Regions from separate parts of the Rossellomorea sp. LjRoot5 genome, predicted to be linked through region 2. Evidence: riboswitches for the same ligand, from Rfam matches in the RefSeq annotation. Region 2 holds a riboswitch; the other holds the start of a gene.
The links. Region 2 has a riboswitch for cobalamin ahead of ACSQ2E_RS10805 (ABC transporter substrate-binding protein). Riboswitches for the same ligand answer to the same signal wherever they lie in the genome.
Positions count from the first base shown of each region.

Region 1: linked by a shared signal. The riboswitch ahead of ACSQ2E_RS15035 (ribonucleoside-diphosphate reductase subunit alpha) and the one ahead of ACSQ2E_RS10805 (ABC transporter substrate-binding protein) in region 2 are both predicted to bind cobalamin.

Region 1 covers NZ_CAXUQN020000001.1:2,942,666-2,954,408, reverse strand. The annotation lists gene ACSQ2E_RS15065 (acyl-CoA dehydrogenase family protein) at 1-556, shown strand, start outside; gene ACSQ2E_RS15060 (thiolase family protein) at 571-1,725, shown strand; gene ACSQ2E_RS15055 (MurR/RpiR family transcriptional regulator) at 1,768-2,622, opposite strand; gene gndA (NADP-dependent phosphogluconate dehydrogenase) at 2,786-4,198, shown strand; gene ACSQ2E_RS15045 (hypothetical protein) at 4,235-4,396, opposite strand; gene ACSQ2E_RS15040 (SurA N-terminal domain-containing protein) at 4,519-5,289, opposite strand; cobalamin riboswitch at 5,861-6,040, shown strand; gene ACSQ2E_RS15035 (ribonucleoside-diphosphate reductase subunit alpha) at 6,185-8,422, shown strand; gene ACSQ2E_RS15030 (ribonucleotide-diphosphate reductase subunit beta) at 8,442-9,479, shown strand; gene ACSQ2E_RS15025 (aldehyde dehydrogenase family protein) at 9,522-10,988, opposite strand; gene ACSQ2E_RS15020 (SDR family oxidoreductase) at 11,010-11,743, opposite strand, start outside.
Region 2 covers NZ_CAXUQN020000001.1:2,093,748-2,105,490, reverse strand. The annotation lists gene proB (glutamate 5-kinase) at 1-599, opposite strand, end outside; gene proC (pyrroline-5-carboxylate reductase) at 720-1,565, opposite strand; gene ACSQ2E_RS10825 (LCP family protein) at 2,028-2,981, opposite strand; gene ACSQ2E_RS10820 (cob(I)yrinic acid a,c-diamide adenosyltransferase) at 3,227-3,817, opposite strand; gene ACSQ2E_RS10815 (adenosylcobinamide amidohydrolase) at 3,871-5,340, opposite strand; gene ACSQ2E_RS10810 (FecCD family ABC transporter permease) at 5,337-6,395, opposite strand; gene ACSQ2E_RS10805 (ABC transporter substrate-binding protein) at 6,358-7,323, opposite strand; cobalamin riboswitch at 7,461-7,660, opposite strand; gene msrA (peptide-methionine (S)-S-oxide reductase MsrA) at 7,872-8,402, shown strand; gene ACSQ2E_RS10795 (C45 family autoproteolytic acyltransferase/hydolase) at 8,566-9,627, opposite strand; gene ACSQ2E_RS10790 (MFS transporter) at 9,851-11,074, shown strand; gene ACSQ2E_RS10785 (CvfB family protein) at 11,129-11,743, opposite strand, start outside.

The DNA of each region.
Region 1 (11,743 bases), 850 kb from region 2:
GGGGCGGAAGCTGGATAAAATCGGGTTGCATTGTCAGGATACAGCGGAACTCATTTTTGAAGATTGTAAGGTACCGAAAGAGAATCTGATTGGAGAGGAAGGCAACGGCTTTCGATATTTGATGAATAAGCTGCAGCAGGAACGGCTTATCGTGGCGATTGCAGCCCAAACGGCTTCAGAAGAAATGTTTTCCCTTACGATGGAATACGTGAAGAGCCGTCAAGCATTTGGAAGACCAGTCAGTCAATTTCAGAATACCCAATTCAAGATGGCAGAAATGGCGACTGATATTGAAATGGGAAGAGCTTTTTTGGATGGGTTGATAGCCGAGCATATGCATGGAATGGATGTGGTAACAAAGGTATCCATGGCCAAGTATAAGCTGACAGAAATGGCTCGTCATATTGCCACAGATTGCATGCAGCTTCACGGTGGATATGGCTATATGGAAGAATATCCGATTGCAAGGCGATATCGGGATATACCGGTTGCAAGCATTTATGCCGGCACCAATGAAATCATGAAAGTGATCATTGCGAAGAATCTGGGGTTATAGAAAGGGAGAGTGGGATGAGAGAAGTTGTCATTGTTGAAGGGGTCCGTTCTGCGGTTGGAAGGAGAAAAGGATCGTTAATGGGGATGAGACCTGACGATTTGGCAGGTGAGATACTTAAAGGATTGGTAGAGAAGTCGGGGGTGGATCCGGATTGCATCGATGATGTCATTCTTGGATGTGTCACTCAGTCTGGAGAACAGGCAGGGGATATTGCCAGGGTGGCTGCGCTTATAGCGGGTTTTCCGATTGAAGTGCCCGGAACAACCATTGACCGCCAATGTGGATCCAGTCAGCAGGCCGTTCATTTTGCTTCACAAGCCATCCTTTCCGGGGATATGGATGTCGTCATTGCAGGTGGGGTAGAGAACATGACAAGAACGCCGATCGGATCTAATTATCAAGGGGCGGATTTCAGTGAAAAGTTAAGGGGAAAACATGAGATCATTCACCAGGGGTTATCAGCAGAGCGAATTGCTGAAAAATATGGTTTTACCCGTGAAGAGTTAGACCGGTTCTCCTATCATAGTCATCAAAAAGCTTTAAAGGCCCAGGTTGAAGGACACTTCGATCGTGAAATTTATGGTGTGAAAGTCGAAGATGAAGACGGAAATCCGTTCTTCTTCACGAAAGATGAAGGACCTAGAAAAGAAACGTCAATCGAAATACTGGGGAAATTAAAACCTGCATTCAAAGATGGTGGCGTCATTCATGCGGGGAATGCCAGTCAAATCAGTGATGGTGCTGCAGCCCTGCTTCTTATGTCGAAAGAAAAAGCCGACGAATTGGGTTTGAAAGCACGTTTCAAGGTTCATACCCGGGTGGTGGTGGGGTCTGATCCGACCCTGATGTTAACGGGGCCCATCCCTGCAACACGAAAAGCCCTGCAAAAAGCGAGGCTGACGGTCGAGGATATTGACATATTTGAAGTGAATGAAGCGTTTGCCCCAGTGGCACTTGCATGGTTGAAGGAGATAGATGCGGATCCTTCCAAGTTAAATCCGAATGGAGGGGCAATCGCCCTCGGCCATCCATTAGGGGCCAGTGGTGCAAGGATCATGGTGAGCATGATGCATGAGCTTGAACGCACGGGAGGAAGATATGGCCTGCAAACCATGTGTGAAGGACATGGCATGGCCAATGCCACAATCATTGAAAGACTGGATGTATAATAATGAGAGGGACGGACCTTTAAAGGTCCGTCCCTCTCATTATTATATTTTTTTTATAGAAATGGCATCACGTATTTTTTGCAGGGATGTTTTGGATAGGTCTTTCCGTTTCTTCATGATGTTCACATAGAGGGCATCCACAATGCTCAGCTGACTGATTCTTGACGCAAGGGCTTCCCCGCGGTATTCAGTTTCCTGTGAGACTGTGAATAACGGAATATCGATCCTGCTGCTCAAGGGAGATTTAGCGAAATGAGTGATACCGATCGTAGTGACATGATTTTTCTTCGCAACCTCCAGCACTTCCAATAGATCTTTATTGGCCCCTGAGTGGGAAATAAACACAATCACATCTTCTTCCGTCAGTTGAGAAGCGGATATCAGCTGCATGTGGGAGTCATTATAAGCGTTAGTGGTCATTCCTGTTCTGAGAAACTTGTGATGGGCATCCATGGCAATGAAGCCTGAACCGCCGGTACCATAAAATTCGATCCTCCTAGCATCTAGCATCGCTTGAACGGCTTGCCGGAATGTTTCTTCTTTCATTATGCGCAATGAGTCTTCAAGGCTTCTCATATTCGACCTGAACACCTTTTGGGCGATGACCCCTTCAGAATCCTCTTCATGGATGGTCTCGTGGATATCCTTGATCGGTGCCACAAGATCAGAGGCGAGTGAAATCTTCATCGCCTGGTAGCCTTTGAAGCCTAATCGCTTGCAGAAGCGGAAAACGGTGGCATCTGCAATTCCGAGATCTTCTGCCACGCCACTGATGGTTGAATGGATAATTTTTTCAGGATTAGCAATAATAAAATCAGCAATCATTTTTTCTTTTTCACTGAATTGTGAGTAATGGGACCGGATTCGTGGAAAACAATGTTGAGCCTGTTCATCCATAGTGGTAGAATACCTCCTGTAAGACATCTGTGAAAATAATTTTAACCTATTTCGCAAAATAAAAAAATATTATTTCATAAAAATCCACCACGGAAATTTATTTCGTATTATAATAATAACGGTGAAGAGATCTATTTACTCGTACTTGAAAGGAATGATCGTAATGACAAAACAACAAATAGGAGTCGTCGGCGTCGGAGTGATGGGAAAGAGCCTCGCCTTAAACTTTGAAAGCAGAGGCTATTCAGTTTCTATATATGATGTGTCTGATGAAAAGGTAAAAGAAGTACTGGACGAGCATCAAGGAAAGAATTTGGTTGGAACACATGATGTAAGTGAATTTGTTCAATCGTTGGAAGTGCCGCGTAAAATTCTCATCATGGTACCTGCCGGGAATATTACGGATAAAGCGATTGATTCATTGCTTCCTCATCTGGATAAAGGAGATATCCTCATCGACGGTGGGAACACGTACTTTGAAGATACCATCCGCCGCAATAAGGCACTGGATGAGAAGGGAATCAACTTCATTGGAGCAGGAGTTTCCGGTGGAGAAGAGGGTGCATTATACGGCCCTGCGATTATGCCAAGCGGCCAGAAAGAAGCGTATGATTTAGTCGAACCTTTCCTGACAGCCATCGCTGCCAAGGTAAAAGGGGATGCATGCAGTACATATATCGGCCCGGACGGATCCGGCCATTACGTGAAAATGGTTCATAACGGAATAGAATACAGTGATATGCAGCTCATTTGTGAAGCGTATTATCTAATGAAGAATGTGCTTGGGTTAAGTGCAACGGAACTTCATGAAATTTTCAAAGAATGGAACGCAGGGGAGCTTGACAGCTATCTGATTGAAATTACAGCCGATATCTTTACGAAGGTGGATGAAGAAACAGGCAAGCCCCTTGTAGATGTCATCTTGGATACTGCCGGTCAAAAAGGGACAGGAAAATGGACGAGCATCAGTTCCCTTGAATTAGGAGTACCATTATCCATCATCACTGAATCTGTTTTTGCCCGTTTCATTTCAGCTATGAAGGAAGAACGTGTGAAGGCGAGCAAGATTCTGAGAGGACCTAAAAATAAAGAGTTTACAGGTAATAAACAGGAGTTCATCGAAATGATCCGCAAGGCCTTATACTTGAGTAAGATTTGTTCTTATGCACAAGGATTCGCGCAGCTTCAATCGGCGTCGGATGAATACGGTTGGGATCTTAAACCGGGTGAGATTTCCATGATCTTCAGAGGTGGGTGCATCATTCGTGCCGGATTCCTTGGAGAAATCAAGAATGCCTATGATCGTGATCCGGGATTGACGAATCTGCTCCTTGATCCATATTTTAAGGAGATTGTAGAAAATTATCAGGATGAAGCAAGGGAAGTAGTGGCAACAGCCATCAAGCTGGGTATTCCTGTACCGGGTCTCGCCAGTGCGTTAGCATATTATGACAGCTATCGTTCTGAATCACTGCCTGCGAATCTCCTACAGGCACAACGGGACTATTTCGGAGCCCATACGTATCAGCGCATTGACAAAGAAGGTACTTTCCATACAGATTGGTTATCAAAATAATAAGAGCGGCCCTGTGGAAATTCACAGGGCCGTTTTTTAATCGTCTTTAGTATCGTGTTTTTTCTTTTCATCGCGCTGGTCTTTTTTTAGTTCATCGATAGGGATGGGATCAACATTTTGTTCGCTTTCATGCTGATCAAGGATACTTTCCTGATCCTGCTCGGCGTTTTCCGGATTTTGATTTGTTCTTTTGGTCATGATGTTCATCCTCCTTTAAATATCGGTTCTTATACCATACCCCCGGGACAGGGAGAAAAACCTCCTGTGGAAGATAGAAAAAAAGAAAAAGCCGCCATAAGAAGGCGGCTTTCAGACATGTGTTAGATTTTCACATCAATTTTAGCATTTTTCTTTAAATCTTCAACATGTTGAACAAGCTTTTCTTGTTTCTTCTGCTGCTCCAACTGTGTCTTGATCTGTGGTTTTACATCTTCGAACTTCGGTGCATCCTTTGCTTGATCCTGTCCTTGTTGACTGGCATATTGATCATAAAACTTCTTCATTTCATCTTCTGTCACTTCGTCGACTTTGATTTCTTTTTCAACGTAGTTTGTGTACTTGATATTCTCAGCAATTTGAGTTTTCAGCTCATCCATGGTAAATCCGGCTTTCTTCATGGCTTCTTCGAATTGCTTTTCATCTTTGTATTGCTTTTTCACTTCTTCGAGCTGCTTATTGATTTCATCATCCGTCGCTTTATAGCCTTTTTCCTCGGCCTGTTGCATAAGAAGGGTTTGACCGACTATGCTATCGATGGTTTGATCTTTGATTTTTTTGGCAGCATCCTTATTTGTCGGGTCCTGTCCCATTTGTTGATACTGCATCTGAGATTGAGCCAACACATTGTTGAAATCTTCACCTTTGATTTTTTCGTCGTTGACAATGGCGACGATCTTATCTTTTTCCACCTTTTGTTTATCCATTTTCTTTTGCATTTCTTCCATCTTTTTCGCTTGATCTTCTTGAGCCTTTTTGTCAGAAGCTTCTGTTTTTGGTTTATCGTCAGCTTTTTGGCTCTCCTCATTCGAACCGCAAGCGGCTAGTCCAATTGTTAATAATCCCACTAGTAAAGTCGTTAATAGTTTCTTCATAATAGACTCCTCTCAGAACTAAGGTGTGATTTATAAAAAAAATCACTTAATGGGCATTGTAAATGAAAAATGCGTAAAAAGAAAGTATTTAGGTCAAAAAGTATTGATTGTAATCTGGATGAAATACGGATGAAACGCAGTTCCTCCTTCAGTACACTGAAATATATAGGGAGTATAATTCCTCTTAAAATGATAAAGCAGGAGGAATATTACATTCATACGTTCAAAAAAAGAGGTTGTTTAAATCGAGTGTTTCTCCATTTAAACAACCTATCAAGAATATTGGGGACCAAAGAATACTGTCAAACAACCTTCTATTTGAATTATAGAGAAGGAATCCACTTACCTCAACCCACATATAAGTAAATGTGGACGGACCACTGTCCGTTTGGAGGCACTATTCCATCATCTTCTTTCCTTTTCAGGGAAAATAATAATTATAAGCATATTCCAGGGGGCATTTTGAGAAAATAAAAATTAATAGATTTACTTGAAAATCCATTTTGAATCATATATGATAGTTAAGGACACAACATTTGGTGTCTATTTATTTTTTAATAACTATATATTGATTATAACCTGTAAATAAGGTGTCTGATGAGACTTAAAAGGGAATCTGGTGAGAATCCGGAGCTGTCCCCGCAACTGTATGTGCTGACGAAATAAGGAACTGCCACTGTCGTATCGATGGGAAGGCCTTAGAGTAGGGTGAAGCGCGAGTCAGGAGACCTGCCTTATTTAACACGTGTTATCTTCTTCGGGAATTGGGAGGATAAAGCGAGGATTGCAATAGGCTGAAGTCTATTTATATCTCCGTATTTTTTAAAGCCCCTCCTTCTTGAAGGATGGGCTTTTTTTGACTCCTTCCCACTCTAAGAAACGGGAGGAATGTATCATGACATTCACAATGGTAAAGCAAAAAGAAGTGGAAGGGATCCTTCATAGCCTTAGCAAACAGTTTCCCAACCTGGATTTCACAGAATTCCATGAGAAAATGACGAAGTATACAAATCAGCAGGAGGAACGGACCAAAGAACAGCTCCATCATTTCATGATCCTGACAGCGATCGAACGTATCACGGCACTTGAACCGGATTGGACCTATGTGGCTGCATCCTTGTACATCAAGGGTTTATATCAAAAAGTTTCCTTATCGAGGGGGAAATCAGAAGATAATCTACCCGGCTCATTTTATCAAGTGATGAAAGATTTAACTGCGGACCAGTTATATTCCCCGGCACTACTGGATTCATATAGTAAGGAAGAAGTGGATTACTTAGGTTCCATACTGGACTTCAACAGGGATTATCTCTTTACTTACATAGGGATCGTTACACTTTCCGAGAGGTATTTGACAAAGTCCCATAATGGAAGAGTGCTGGAGCTGCCCCAAGAGCGATTTATGGTCATTAGTATGACCTTATACATGAATGAGGAAAAAGAAAAAAGAATCTCGTTGATTGAAGAAGCGTATTGGGCACTATCAAATCTGTATATGACCGTGGCAACCCCTACGTTTGCGAATGCAGGAAAAAGTCATGGCCAGCTATCCAGCTGTTTCATTGATACAGTGGAAGATGACTTAAGAAGCATTTATGACAGTAATACTGACGTTTCCACTCTTAGCAAGAATGGAGGGGGCCTTGGAATTTATTTGGGGAAGGTGCGTAGCAGAGGAAGTGATATAAAAGGCTTTAAAGGAGTGAGCTCGGGGGTTATACCCTGGATGAAACAACTGAATAATACGGCGGTATCCGTCGATCAACTGGGTCAGCGTCAAGGTGCGATCGCCGTTTATTTGGATGTATGGCATAAAGACATTTTTCCTTTTCTGGATACCCGGTTGAACAATGGAGACGAAAGGCAAAGGACCCATGATCTTTTCACGGGAGTTTCCTTACCGGATGTGTTTATGGAACAGGTGGAGAAGAGAGAGGATTGGTATTTATTCGACCCTCATGAAGTGAAGGTAGTCATGGGCTTTTCCCTGGAAGACTACTACGACGAAACAGCAGGGGCTGGTTCTTTTCGGGAGAAGTATTGGGAATGTGTCGCCAACCCAACCCTTTCACGGGAAGAGATGCCTGCCATTGAAATCTTCAAGCGGATCATGATTTCTCAGCTCGAAACGGGGACTCCGTATATGTTTTACCGTGATACCGTTAACCGTATGAATGCCAATCCCCATAAAGGGATGATCTATTGCAGTAACTTATGTACGGAAATCGCTCAGAATATGAGTGCGACTGTGATGGAGGAAGAAGTGATACAAGATGGAAAAATCGTCACGTATAAGTCTCCGGGAGATTATGTCGTTTGCAATCTTGCATCCATTTCTTTAGCCAAGACCATAATGGATGATGAGCTTGAGAGAGTGGTGGCAATAGGCGTAAGATTACTGGATAATGTGATTGACTTAAACGATCTTCCCGTCCTGCAGGCCCGAATCACCAATCAACAGTACAGGGGAATCGGATTGGGAACATTCGGATGGCATCATCTCCTTGCCTTGAAGGGATTGAAGTGGGAAAGCAGGCAAGCGGTTGAGTATTGTGATTCCCTTTATGAAAAGATAGCTTATTACACGATAAAAGCAAGTCATGACCTGGCAAAAGAAAAGGGGAGCTATCCTTATTTCGACGACTCGGACTGGTCCACGGGAGAATATTTTATTAAACGGAAATATTCAAGTGAGAAATGGATTGAATTGAGGGATGGGATTATAGCCAAAGGGATACGCAATGGATATTTAATGGCGGTTGCACCCAATTCCTCAACCTCGATGATTGCAGGTTCCTCTGCCAGCATCGATCCGATATTCAGGCTAGAGTATTCTGAAGAAAAGAAAGATTACAAGATTCCTGTGACTGCTCCCGATCTGTCCCCGGAAACGACCTGGTATTACAAGACCGCTTATCATGTGGATCAACATTGGAGTGTGGAACAGAACGAAAAGAGACAGAGGCATATCGATCAAGGGATTTCATTTAATCTGTATGTACGTAATGACATCAAGGCTAAAGAATTATTAGATCTTCATCTGGATGCATGGAAGTCGGGATTGAAAACCACTTACTATGTAAGGTCTACGTCCGTATCCAATTTTGAAGAATGTGAAAGTTGTCATAGCTAGCAGGGGAGGAAGAGGTAAGATGGAAGAATTGACACAACGGGTCTTGATTGATTCACAGGCCCCAAATAAATCAACGGGTATCGTAAACGGGGAAAGCTCCAATATATTAAACTGGGATGACGTCCGCTTTCCCTGGGCCTACCCAAAATATAAAAGAATGCTCGGGAATTTCTGGACCCCTTTTGAAATCAATATGGCTAAAGATATCAAGCAGTTCCCGACTTTATCAAAGAACGAGCAGGAATCCTTTTTAAAAATCATTGGGCTCCTGGCTCTGCTTGATAGCGTTCAAACCGATTATGCGGGAAAAGTGGCAGATTATCTGACGGATTCGAGTTTAAACGCGCTCATGATCATCCTGGCTCAGCAAGAAGTCGTGCATAACCATTCCTACAGCTATGTGTTATCCAGCATCGTGTCAAAAAGTGAGCAAAATGAAGTGTTTGACTTTTGGAAAAACGATCCCATTCTGTTGAAGAGGAATGAATTTATCACAAATGGCTATAAAGGGTTTGTGGAATCACCGACTGTTCAGAATCTATTAAAGTCAATCATTTATGATGTCGTCCTGGAAGGATTGTTCTTCTATTCAGGTTTTGCTTTTTTCTATCATTTAGCAAGAAACCAAAAGATGGTCGCAACCAGCACGATGATCAATTATATCAATCGTGACGAACAGCTCCATGTCGGCTTGTTCGAAAAAATATTTAAAGAAGTGTTGAATGAAAATCCCTCTTATCAGACGGAAGAGCTGCGTACTTTCGGGATGGAATCATTCCAACAGGCAGCCTACCTCGAAATAGAATGGGGGAGGGAAATCATTGGATCCAATATGGAAGGGCTTTTAATGAGTGATTTGGAGGACTATATAAAATTCATGGCCAATAAAAGAGCGAAGCAATTAGGTTTTGACGAACCATTCGACGGCTACAAAACGAATCCGCTTAAATGGATCATAGCGTATCAGGAAGTCGATAGGGGAAAGACCGATTTCTTTGAACAAAGATCAAGGCAGTATACTAAAACATCGGATGCAAATGGATTTGATGAGCTGTAATGGGGACATAAAAAAAAGCGAGTCGGCATGACTCGCTTTTTGTTATCTTTTTTCAATGAAAGGACCATAATCCCTTCTCTTATGTTGAACGGCCACCCATTTCACAGTCGTGAATTCTTCTAGGGCCCATTCTCCATTAAACCGTCCCAACCCTGAATCTTTTTCTCCACCAAATGGCATATGGGGTTCGTCATTAACTGGTTCGTCATTGATATGAATCATCCCGGTTTCCACTTGATGAGCCACATTCGTCGCTCTTTCGATGGATGTAGAATGGACTGCGCCGCTTAAGCCGTATGGGTGTTCATTAGCTAGCCCTACAACTTCTTCTTCGGATTCGAAAGGAATGATGGCTGCCACAGGTCCAAAAATTTCATTCTTTGCAATCGGCATTGAATTTGTCACATGGGTCAAAACCGTTGGATATAATAAGTTCTTTTCTGCATTTCCTCCAAGGACCACTTCAGCGCCCAGTTCCTTGCTGCTTTCAATGTCTTTCAATATCCGGTCTACTTGATTTTGATCGATCAATGGACCGATATGTGTCTTTTTGTCCGAGGGATCTCCAACCTGTAATTCTTTCACCCTGGAAACGAAGGCATCCACGAACTTATCATATATCCCTCGTTGAACCATGATCCGGTTGATGCTCATGCATATTTGACCCTGGTGATAAAATTTACCGAAAAGGGCAGATTCAACAGCCTGATCGAGGTCTGCATCATCAAGTACGATAAAGACATTATTGCCACCGAGCTCCAAAGCCGTTTTCTTGAGGTTTTTCCCTGCAAGTTCCCCGATACGGCGTCCCACTTCAGTAGATCCTGTAAAGGAAATCAAGCGGGGGATGGGATGAGTCACGATGTCATCCCCGATTTCCGAACCTTTCCCTACCACTACATTAAGGAGCCCTTTCGGAAGTCCGGCTGCTTCAAATATACTTGCAAATAATAACCCGCCAGTGACAGGGGTATGTGTAGCAGGCTTGACCACAACCCCGTTTCCGGTAGCCAGGGCAGTGGCGATGGAGCGGACAGCTAAATGGAAGGGGAAATTCCATGGGCTTATGACGCCTACGACTCCAAGGGGTGCTCTGTATACCCTGTTTTCCTTGCCGGGAACCTGGGAAGGCAGGATTTTCCCTTCCATTCTATACGGATACGTAGCAGCTTCTTTCATGCTATTAATGGAGACAGTCACTTCTCCTGCAGCTTTCATGTACGTACTTCCGGACTCCTTGATGAGCCATTCTATGATTAGATCCTTATTTTCTTCAACAACAGAGACCGCTTTTTCCATAATGCTCCTCTTTGTTTGAGGCAGCTCATTTGCCCAGGACTTTTGTGCTTCCTGTGCAGATTGATATGCTCTATCAAGATCTTCTTTACTGGCAGCTTTAATGGATCCGATTTCAGTATGGTCAAAAGGATTATGATTCGGTATTGTATTTTCACTGCTTCCATCAAGCCATTCACCATTGATGAAGAGTTTGTCAAATTGTGTATTCATAAACCTTTTCCTCCTTGTTGTTTACATATCCTGCTGGGTTGGCCTTACAATAATTTCATTTACATCTACATGATCAGGCTGCATAACTGCATAAGAAATCGCTTTAGCAATATTTTCACTGTCAAGGGGTTTCATATCACGTTCCTTGAATGCGGCCAGGATATCTTCGTCTGTAATGGTATCAGTCAGTTCTGTTGCCACTGCACCAGGACAGATGATGGTCGTACGAATGTTATGCGATGCATTCATTTCCTGTCTCAAGCCTTCTGTGATTGCCCTGACGGCGTATTTGGTTCCACTGTAGACTGAACTGCCCGGCATCACTTTATGTCCGGCCACGGATGAAATGTTAATGATATGTCCTGACTTCTGATCTTCCATATAAGGAAGAACAGCGGATATCCCATAGAGTACCCCTTTAATGTTGACGTCAACCATCTGATCCCATTCTTTGATTTTGCGTTTATTTATAAGTGAAAGGGGCATGAGACCTGCATTATTGATCAATACATCAATCCGGCCGGCTTCTTCTACCGTTTTCTTCGCAAGTTGTTCCATTTCTTCGACGTTCGTCACGTCGGTAACGTGGTAAAATGCCGTTCCGCCCATTTCCTCTATTTCATTTTTTAATTCCTTTAAGCGTTCTTCCCGTCTCGCTGCAAGCATGACAGTCATATCCTTTGACGCTAATTCCTTTGCCGTAGCCTGACCGATCCCACTGCTCGCTCCCGTAATAATCGCAACCTTCTTAGAAC
Region 2 (11,743 bases):
TCAATATCTTCCGTGATTTCAGTCACACTCTCCAGCAGTTCAGCTTCTGGATTTTTACGTGGATCCGAATCATATAGCCCATCAATATCTGATAGAATGATGAGTTGATCAGCATCAACTAGTGCAGCGACTTTGGCGGATAGTGTGTCATTATCTCCGAATTTCAAACGGTCAATCGTTACAGTATCATTTTCATTCACAATCGGGATAATCCCTCTTTCGAGTAGGACATTAATCGTGTTTCTTGCATTGTTATATCGATCTTCATCAGAAAAATCACTACGAGTGATCAGAATTTGAGAAGCCACATATCCATTTGAAATTAACAGATCAGAATACGCTTCAATTAATAGCCCTTGGCCAATAGCTGCTGCGGCCTGCTTCTCAGGCAACGAACTTGGACGTGTCAAGCAACCCAATTTCCGATAACCTGCTGCAACTGCTCCTGACGAAACAAGCAAGACTTCATGACCGTCATCCTTTAAGCGGACAACCTCATCCACAAGTCGCTCAAGCTTCCTGCGGCTCATTTCTCCATGTAAGCTTGTCAATGAACTACTTCCAATCTTAATCACGATACGTTTCTTATTTTGGGACATTCAATCACTCCTAGTAATAAGGTCCGTCCCTTGCCCCTCTTTCTATATGCAGGGACAGACCTGTATTTCGAGTATGGTTGGTAAATAATATATATGAGGTGTTTGTTATAAGTTGGGTTATTAGCTTGTGACTAATTCTTTAGACTGTAAGGATGAGCTGATTTCTTTCGAGCGTTTTTCTGCTCCCTTAACAGCTTCTGAGATGGCTTTACCTCCACCGAACTGAGCTAATGCATCAAGTCCTGCAGCCGTAGTACCGTTTGGGGATGTTACATTTTCTCTTAGTTGAGTTGGTGATTCTTCTCGCTCCAACATCATTTTGGCTGCTCCAAAAATGGTTTGAGCTCCGATTTTACGAGCCAATTTCGGGTCTAATCCTGCTTCAGCACCCGTCTTTTCGATATGTTCCATTAAATAGTAGAAGTAAGCTGGACCGCTTCCGGCAATTCCGGTGAAGATGTCCATCTGGCTCTCCTCGATGACGAATACTTCTCCGATGCTTGATAATAATTCTTCTGCGTTCTCCATATCTTCTCTTGAAGTGAATCTTCCGGCACTGATTGCCGTTGCAGATTCCTTCAGCATACTTGATGTATTTGGCATGACACGGATGACAGGCTGACCTGCAGGTAACTGTACTTCCATATGGGAAGTCGTGATCCCTGCCAGTACCGACATGATCACCGTATCATTTCTGACCAGGTGATTGATGGAATCTAATGCTTTATCGATATCCTTTGGCTTCATTGCAAGAATGAGGATATCTATTTCGTTAAAGGGCAGATCGTCTTTCGTTATTGCAGTGATATCATATTTAGCTTTCATTTCTTGAAGTCTTCCGTAATTGCTTCTATTGGAAACAATGATTTGATCAGCTGGAATCTTTCCACTCTGTACTGTTCCTGAAATCATTGCTTCAGCCATATTACCTGCACCCAGAAATGCTATCGTTTTATTATTTAACAATCATATCCACTCCCGTTCCTTATTTTATGGTAAGTTCTTCTCAAAACACTTTTTTTCGTTTTCAATCGAACATTTAATGTAAATTTTAAGAAAAAATTTTTAAGATCATGGTTGTTTCATGTCGCCAAAAACCTTGTTTGGCGGGTGTTTTGTTCACAACGTTTATAATCGTAACATGCTGATGAATGATATCAAGAGCATTAAAGGAAGTAGTAAGGAATTAGCCGAAATAGCTAGTGGAAGCGTTATCATTACCATTTATTTTATTCAGATTCCTTCTGAAGGCTCTAGATTGGCTGAGAGAGCGTATAATCAGAATTTATACTTTTAGGGTTTGATTGGTAATGGATTGATTTTTCACCTTGATCCCTGTTAGCGCAGTTCCAGAGTCCGTTCCATCAAGTCCACTCTAAAGCAAAAAAATCCCGTTAAGCCTTTGAATGCTTAACGGGATTTTCAGATTTATTCGTTTGTTGTATCGTCTGAGCTTTTTCCACTCAGGAAGTCTTTTAAAGCTTGAATATTTTCTTCAAAGTCAATTTCGAGAACGGAGCCCACTCCACTGTAACTTCCATTTGTATATGAACCTTCTACTGGCAAGGTTAGCTTGTCCATATCACTACTGTTAGTAAGGAGGATATCTTTCGCGATTGAGATTTGATCCAGTTTACTCATATTCGTCTGAATATATGGCTGAATGGATCCTGCCATTTTCGGAAGCTTTGTTACGCCTCCGATGGATAAGGCTTCATCTTTAAGGGCAGCAATCACTTTTTGCTGTCTTTCAACCCTTCCGAAGTCACCATTTCCATCATGACGGAATCTGGCATAGCCGAGTAATTCTTTTCCGTTCAGGTTTTGGACACCCGGTTCGAGGGAAACACCGATGTTTTCTGACATGGCTTTTTCAACATCCATTTCAATTCCTTTTGGTGCAAGGATGTCGACTGACTGTTCAAAACCTTTAAAATCGACAATCATATAGTACTGAATATCCAAATCAAAGTTCTGTTTAATCGTCTTGCGCAGCAATTCAGGACCACCTAAATAAAATGCCGTATTCAGTTTATAATTTTTATAACCTGGTATTTCTACATAAATATCTCTCATAAAAGATACGAGTTTGGTTTCATTTGTTTTTGGATCAATCTGTGCGAGCATCATGGTGTCTGTCCTTGATTTCTCCTCGCCCCTGCTATCGACTCCCAATAACAAAACGTTAACTTTCCCATTTTCATCTTTTACTCCGTTGAATTTATAATCTTTCTGCATCTGGTCTTCACCAGCCATTTTATAACCACTGTAAAATTGAAAAGCAGCGTAACCGATCAAACTGAAAATAAGGATTAATAATACCAAAATCACTTTTCTTCCACGTTTTTTCTTTTTGGTCTTTCGATCTAGTCGTGACTCCATTTCTTCACCTACTTTTATGACATTCATGATGAACCGATGATAATATGAAATAGTACTCTATACAATTGAAATTGACAATCACTGAATACTGGATAAACTAACACTTTTCTCCATACCGGTCCACCCCGAGAATATAGTTTACCATAAATATCTTTAAAAGTATTTAGTTGTTCTCTTCATTAATAAACAATTGCATACTTTCTATAATCCCCTCTAATTACAAGAAGAAAAAGAGAGTATTCGAACTACTTTTCGATGTTTTTCTTAACTTTACCGGTAGAAAATACGTTGGCACTGCGTAAGTATTCTACGTCTTTCACGTTACTGCGATGATTGATCACGCGTGCCAAGGCAAAAAAGTAGTCTGATAGTCGGTTGATATATTGTAACGTAACCACAGAAAAGTCTCCGTCTGTCTTCGAAAGGGATACGATACACCTCTCTGCCCTCCTTGCAACGGTACGGGCAATATGAATACTTGCAGAAGCCTTCGTACCACCCGGGAGTATGAACTTTTCAAGAGGTGGAGCTTCTTTGATCATATCGTCTATCTTTTCTTCCAAAGCATGTACGGAATCAATTTGAAGCTTGTTTCTTCTCTTTTTTGATACATTGGATAAATCTCCACCGCAGTCAAAGAGTTCGTTCTGGATAGTAACTAAATCCATCACTATATCGTCAAAACGCTCATGATCCAATTCAGAAATTGCCTGACCAACGAAGCAATTTACTTCATCCAGTGTCCCGTATGCTTCGACCCGGATATGATCCTTATCGACCCTTCCCCCGATTAAACTTGTCTGACCTTTGTCCCCGGTTCTTGTATAAAGTTGCATCAAAACTTCTCTCCCCTTCTGTTAATTATGTAGCCATGCTTTTTGCACACTTTTTAATGACCTTCCCCGTTTTTACCCATATAACGTTGGATGGCTTTTTTAGTTACTTCATAAACTCCTCTGCCAATCAACTTTCCTATTGGAGTAATCGGTCCTGCAAAAGGTTCAAGCTCCCCTTTTTGACTGGAAGCAATCAGAATGCTGTCTGTAGGTGTTCCGGTTGCTACATTTCCTTTCCTTTTGTCCCTTATATCCATATCATTCAGTGCTTTCACCTTTGCCTCCGTGGATGTGACGAGGGCTTCGATATATGCTTCATCTGATAAATTCCCATTAATGAAGACCCAGGTATTGATCGTACCCGTTTTAGACTCAATATCATATTGAAAACTCGCTGATACATCCATGGCATTTCCAACACCTGCGGTCACGACGACGAAAATCGATTTCCCCTTCATTTCAAACCGCTCGCAAGTCATGTTAGTTAAATTCAGAGCCGTCATCATACCGACAGATAAAGACGGATCCAGTTCTTTCGTTACGAGATACTCATTCATATCTTGTTTGTAATCCCGGCAGTCATAATCAACGGGTACCCGACGGTTCATAAAATGAGCGTACCAACCGATTCCTGCTCCAATAATACCCGAAGACATACATTTCAACGGAAATGGTGCCGAGAAAAGGATGTATTCTTCTGTCAATGTCAAATACCTTTCATCCAAAATCAGGTTCTCAGTGAGGGGGCCTTCGGGTACGATCACCATCTGTGGTTTGGCCACCAATGGATGAGCGTGTTTCTGAACCTTCGTATGATATACTTCTTCGATATGTTCTTCTTTCAGCACTTCCTCAGGGTGGTGAAGAAGTTTCATTTTGCCCTGGTCCAATAGCAGTAAACGATCACAGTATAGGCTCGCTAAATTCAAATCGTGAAAAATGGCCACCACCGTTAGTTTTTCCTGATCTGTTTGAGTTTTAATCAAATCCAATAGGGACTTCTGATAGGAAAGATCAAGATGATTAGTAGGCTCATCCAGTAGTAAGATTTGAGGTTCCTGGGCAAGAGCCTGGGCGAGGAACACCCGTTGTCGCTCGCCACCTGACAATTCATGAAGATAGCGGTTCTGAAACGTAGAAATCCCTGTCTGCTCCATCACTTTGTCGACCATTTCAACATCCCGGTCAGTCGTAGCCTTAAAGAAACCTTTCTGATGAGCATATCTCCCAAGCATCACCGTTTCCCTTACTTCATATGAAAATGTTTCAGTCGATATCTGTGGTAATACCGCTACATGCGTAGCCAATTCTCTCGAAGAAAAGTGATGAAGTGGTTTTTCCTTCAATGTGATTGCTCCATCCATCAAAGGAAGAACACCCGTCATCGCTTTCAGTAAGGTCGTCTTCCCACTCCCATTCGGACCAAGTATTCCAAAGAACTCTCCTTTTTCTATATGAAAATTTATGTCTTCCACGATCTTATGACCGTCGTACCCAACTGAAACCCCGTTTACATCGATCATGATGAAAGACCCCTTTTCTTTAAAAGAATATAAGCAAACATCGGTGCGCCGACCAAGGCGGTAATCACTCCAATCGGAAGTTCGGTCGGAGCGATGATCGTTCTGGAAAGCAGGTCTGCGAGAACGAGGAACCCTCCACCCACAAGGATTGATAGGGGAAGTAAATGCAAATGATCATGTCCTACTATTCTTCGCAGAAAATGAGGAATCACAAGTCCAACAAATCCGATCGTTCCCGATACGGCGACTGCTGCCCCCGTCAGGATGCTTCCGGCAATCAAAATGATCAGCTTCCTTTTTTGAACCGAGATACCGATATGACGGGCCTGTTCTTCCCCGAAGCTCATCCCGTTCAATTCCTTGCCGTTTAGAATGAGTAACCCCACTCCAATGAGAAAAAAAGGCAAGATGATCGCAACATAATCCCATCCTCTCATGGATACACTTCCAAGAAGCCAGCCGATGATCTGCCTTAGTTCTTCACCTGTGAGTGCGATCATCAATGAAATCACCGAGCCAAGAAACGAGCTGAAGATGATTCCTGTCAATATAATGGTTTCGACCTTCATGGTCTTTTCAACCTTTTGGGCGAACCATAAAACGAGAAATACGGTGATGATTGAACAAACAATACTGAAAAAGGGAAGCGTAAACTTCCCGATGAACGGAATACTCCAATGGAAAAACAATGTGATAACTGCCCCTACCGAAGCTCCTGAAGACACACCCAGTGTATATGGATCAGCCAGAGGATTACGTAATAGCCCTTGAAAAGACGCCCCTGCAATGGCTAAGGAGCTTCCGACCAATAGAGCCAACAATACTCTCGGGAGTCGGATGGTATATACGATGTTCACAAACATGGGATCGACCGTATCAGGTAATTGAAAACCGAAACACTTCGAACCTACGATGTATACAATATCCATCGGTGGAATCGATATCGTACCGATCGAAATGCCTGCAAGCATCGCTGTGAGTATGAATAGCCCTGCCAATCCGTATGTAATCCCTATTTTATTCTGCAAATACCTCTGGATAGATCGATTTTGCAATTTCCTCTACTCCTTCAACCAATCTTGGACCGGTCCGGGTGACTAAATCTGAATGGACATCGTGAACATCTCCATTCTTAACTGCCGTCACATCTTCCCATCCTTCTCTTCCCATTATCTGTTCTTTCGGATTTTCACTGTAATAACCATATGTAGTGATGATTACGTCAGGGTTTGACGAAATGACAGCTTCCTGGTTCACCTGTACCCAACCTTCTTGATCGCTCATCACGTTTTCCGCATTGACCATTGAAAGCATTTGATCTATGAACGTATTCTTACCTGTTGAATAAATGTCAGGTGAAGGTGAAACTTCCACATAGACCTTCTTCTTTTCGGATACTTCACTTGCTTTTTCCTGAATGGAATCCAAATCTGACTTCATTTCAGAAACAACGGAATCCGCCTGATTTTCCTTACCGACAAGTGTCCCGATATCCTGAATTGTATTATATACTTCTTCAAAACTTTTAGCGTCTTGGACGATGAATACATTCACTCCGGCATCTTTCAACTGATTCAAACCTTCCTCTGCTGATTTTGCAGTAGATTCGTGGGCAAGAACCAGGTCTGGATCTAAGCTGACGATTTTCTCTACGTTAAACTCAATTCCACCGATTTTTTCTTTATCGGCGGCTTCTTTCGGAAAGTTATCAAAATCTGTGACACCGACAATTTCCTTATTTAGCCCAAGCTCGAATAAAATCTCAGTATTACTCGGAATTAATGAAACGATATGTTTAGGTTGTTCTTCCAGCGTGACTTTATTATTAAGCGCGTCATCCAACGATAAAGGATACCCGGATTCATCCTGAGTAACTTCTGCTGTTTCTTTTTTCTTCGTTTGATCGCCGTCATTCGTTCCGCATGCTGTCAAGAATCCGATGGCTACTAACAATGCAAGAAAGGCCTTTAATGTGTGTTTCATTTCCTTATTCCCCCTGTTTCTCAACATATTGACAGACAAAAAAACATCTCCAGTGGACTAGAGATGTTGTGTAAGATGCATAAAAAGGTTTTCATTACATGAAACATGCATATTACACCTTTCTATCCGCGTAGATTTGGTGCGATTAAAATCAGGCAGGTCTCCTGGCTCATGGTCATAGTTTGCTGACACCTTCCCGTACATGTCTGCACAGTGGTATAATTTCAGCTCACTCCCATTTACAGTGGCGGGACCGCGTTGGATTTACACCAACTTCCCTATTAAGAAGCTAAGAAGAGTTCATATCTACCGCTTCACCTGATCTCGTAACTTATTTAATTGTTCCGTTCAAAAGAATTATACACAAATTCCCTTGGTTAGGAAATGTATTTTCATGAAATTGTTGAAAATTGTAGAATTGGCTGTTCGTAATAATAGTAGCATCTCCTTTAGACAAGCTATTTTGATTGTTCCTTTGATGCTTTCGTGGTAGAATCTGTTCAAGCTATCGCTTTACTGCTTTACATATGGTACAGGAGGTTTATTAAATGAATGATAGAGAAGTCGCTACCTTTGCAGGAGGGTGTTTTTGGTGCATGGTAAAGCCGTTCGATGAGCAGCCAGGGATCATTGATGTCGTATCGGGATATTCGGGCGGTCATCTAAAAGACCCTTCGTATGAGGATATTAAAGCCGGTGACAGCGGGCATTATGAAGTGGTTCAGATCACCTTTGATCCCGCTCTGTTTCCTTACGAAAGGCTATTGGAGCTATACTGGCCCCAGATCGACCCGACTGATGATGGTGGTCAATTCCATGATCGCGGCGAACAGTACCGAACAGCTATCTTCTATCACAATGAACACCAGAAACAATTAGCTGCGGGGTCCAAAAACACGATAGAAGAAAGCGGACGATTCAAAAAGCCAATCGTCACCAAAATCCTTCCTGCCACAACCTTTTATCCGGCAGAAGACTACCATCAAAAATTCTATAAAACGAATCCAGAGGAATACAATCAAGATCGCGCAAAGTCTGGGCGCGATGAATTCATAGATGGAAATTGGAAAAACAATTAATAGCATGAAAAACTCCTTTTGCCAAACTAATGGCTATAGAAAGGAGTTTTTTTATTTAGAACCGCTCATACATTTTTATGAATAGGCACATTTTAAAAATAAGAACCGAGGAAGTCCTCCACAATGTTAAGCCGTAAATCCCTTGATTTGCTCGGTTCCCCCCTTATTCCTGCACTTCTTCCATAAATAAGAACGGCTCGTTTGTATCGAACTCCCCTGAAATTTTCCGGATGGGAATATCACTTCCCCTGATCCAATCTTGAAAGTCCACCACCACTCCATTGGAACTTTCTCCAAATCCGATTAAGCATCGCAGTGATTCACATTGAAAGACACATGTATGAATCGTTCCTGCCCAAGCATCATACGCTTTCTTGAAAATCGGGCTGTCTCCTCGGTTAAACAGGTTGAATGCCTCCTTCATAGTTAATGCCTTTTCCTGCACGGTCCGTAATATATCCAGCCTCTTTTGAGAGTCCTTTAAATAATGTCTGTTATCCTTTTTCATATGATTCATCTGAAAATGGTTGGTACAACTTAAGGTTGAATGGTGATACACCCCTATACCTCTCGGAGAAGCTTCTACCACGGCAGCTTTGCCACTTTGGTCGTATAGAGAATAGTTAAAACTGTGTCTGTGTGGGAGCCTGCGCAATACTTCGATGGCTTCGTCTGTATTTTTACATGTGTCCAGAAGGATGCGGGCGATCGTTGTACAAATGAACCCTTCTCCCGGCTTTATTCGATTCACGAAATGAAAACCGACTGCCAATCCTTTTTCGTTCAACCCGTCTATTCGTCCGATTCCCCTTCCTGAAAATCCGATAGATGCATATCCACCCGCAGGCTTCACAAGTAAAAGCCTGCCTTCATACGTTTTCGGGTGATAATCATAATTCCTCACATAAATTCCATCCTTCGCCAAAGACGAACAACCTGAATTCACCCACTCCTGTTGAAAGCCCGAATATTCATGTATGGTATCAGCCAATGACCACTGTAAACCATAGGATAGTCCATTTAATTCATCCCATAATCCGGGTGCGAAATGTCGGAGTAGTCTCTCTGCTTCATCCATCTTTACATTATAATCTCTCAATGACTTCTTTCGTCTCTTTTGATGGTGGGAATAGAGTGGCGACTGACGGAGTTCCTTACCGAATTGAACACCAATCTCATAATAGGTCCCTCTGGACTGCAATACGTCTATAACAACCTCTTTCATTGACCCACGCCCCTTTCTGCGAATAAAGGATAATATCGAATAAAAACTTCTTCTTTTTCTCCTGCTTATGCTACACTTGATTCATAAAATACGAGGAGGAAATATCATGCAAAAAACATTCAAAACACTTTCACTATTTCAAGAAGGAGTGAACGTTCTGGATTAACGAAACGACGCTCCTTCTTCCGGGAAATATAAAAACACAGGAAGCAGGAGACAAATTATGACGAAACAAACACTTGCAGCCCATAACATTCGGGTGTTATTTTGGATTTCTTTTTTTGGCACAATCAGTTTTCTTCAACCCGTACTAACGTTATTCTATTTCGAAAGAGGGTTAACCTCTTCTGATATTTTAATTGTGCTCATGTTCTGGAGCGGTGCCGTATTACTCGGGGAGGTACCGACTGGAATATTTGCAGATCGGTTTGGTGCCAAATATTCTTTTCTATTCGGTTCTTTACTTAAGTTCCTTAGTATCACACTGCTTTTATTCGCCTATGAACCTTGGATGTTCTTCTTATACAGCTTCATCAATGGATTCAGCGTAACCTTTTTTTCCGGAGCCGATGAGGCATTAATCTATGATTCCCTCAAAGAGTCAAATGAAGAAAATCGAATGGATCATGCCATGGGAAAGATTCAATCAGCCTCGTTTATCAGTATGCTGATTGCCGTCCTTTTCGGTTCCTATTTGGCGAGGGATCTGGCGGAGAGTCAATTCACTCTGCTCATCTTACTGGGTTTAGTCTTTCACTTAATAGAACTATTCTTAATCCTTTCAGTCAAGCAGCCGTCTGTTGATTCATTTCAGAAAGAAAACCCTTTTTCCCAAATAAAGAGTGGTATCAGGGTGATACGCCAGGCACCCCAGTTATTGTTGATGTTTTTAAACGTAACATTGGTCTTCATTCCGGCTGGTGCCGTTTACCAATACTTTGATCAACCGCTTTTACAGGATGCTGGGGTGCCCGTCTACTTGATTGGAGTCTTTTATGCAGTTTCTGCCATTCTTGGCTATATTGCATCGAATTCAATCGGTTGGATGACAGCACGCTATTCCAGGGTGATGCTCATGAATATATCTGGTTTATCAGCGGCAGCGGGGTTACTCATATCCGGCTTGTTCGGGTCTTCTTTATGGATTGTATTAGGTTCATTTTTCTTATTAAGGCTTGTCCGGGCAGTCCGTTACCCGATTTATTCACAATTAAGCAATGATTTAATTCCGTCCGGGATCAGAGCGACGACCATCTCCCTTCTGTCCATTGTGGATTCAGGCTTGGACCTTGTTGTGTTCGGAGTGCTGTCTACGATTGCTTTGAATGGCTATTCACACGTACTCATTGGGTGTGCCATTATCGCCCTTGTCGGATCACTTTTACCGATTAGACCGGTCCAAACAAAGAAGGAACGTCATCAGGTCAAGCAAAGCGGATCATACTGAATATAGAAGAGAGTGCTGACAATTTGTCAGCACTCTTCTTCATGTTGAGATCATTTATTTCCTTAGATACGTCCAGCCTTCTTCCTGGTACACCTTATTATCTTTCATCAGTTTTCCAAGAGCCCGTTTAAAGGATGCTTTACTCATATTGAATCGATCTTTGATTTCTTCCGGCTGACTCTTATCCCAAAATGGAATCGCACCGTTCCGAACTGCCAGATACTCAAGGATGACTTCAGCATCATCCTGCATTTTATCCTGCTTCAATGGTAAGAACGAAACATTCAGGTTTCCGTCATCCTTCACGTCGATGACCCTTCCTTCAACCAGTTCCCCGAGTCTTGGCTCCGCTTTTCGCTCATTCATGTGAACGAAGCAGCGATATCCTTGTTCAGATAAAAAGAAAGTCCCTACTCTCAGAAGTCGATAAACCCTTCCCTGCACTTTGGCATTCATCATTTCAGCGGATGCTCTTCTTGATACCTGTTCAATGATGTTTTCAGTGGCCAATCTTCCGTATAACCGGTCTTGCTTATCGCGATTTAAGGTAAGAAACAGCTGATCGCCAGGGTTCGGCCAAAGCTCCTGGAATTTTGGAAGATCATCTGATGAGACCAAAATATCCTTAGGCAATCCAATATTCACAAATACGCCTAAATCTTCCCTCTT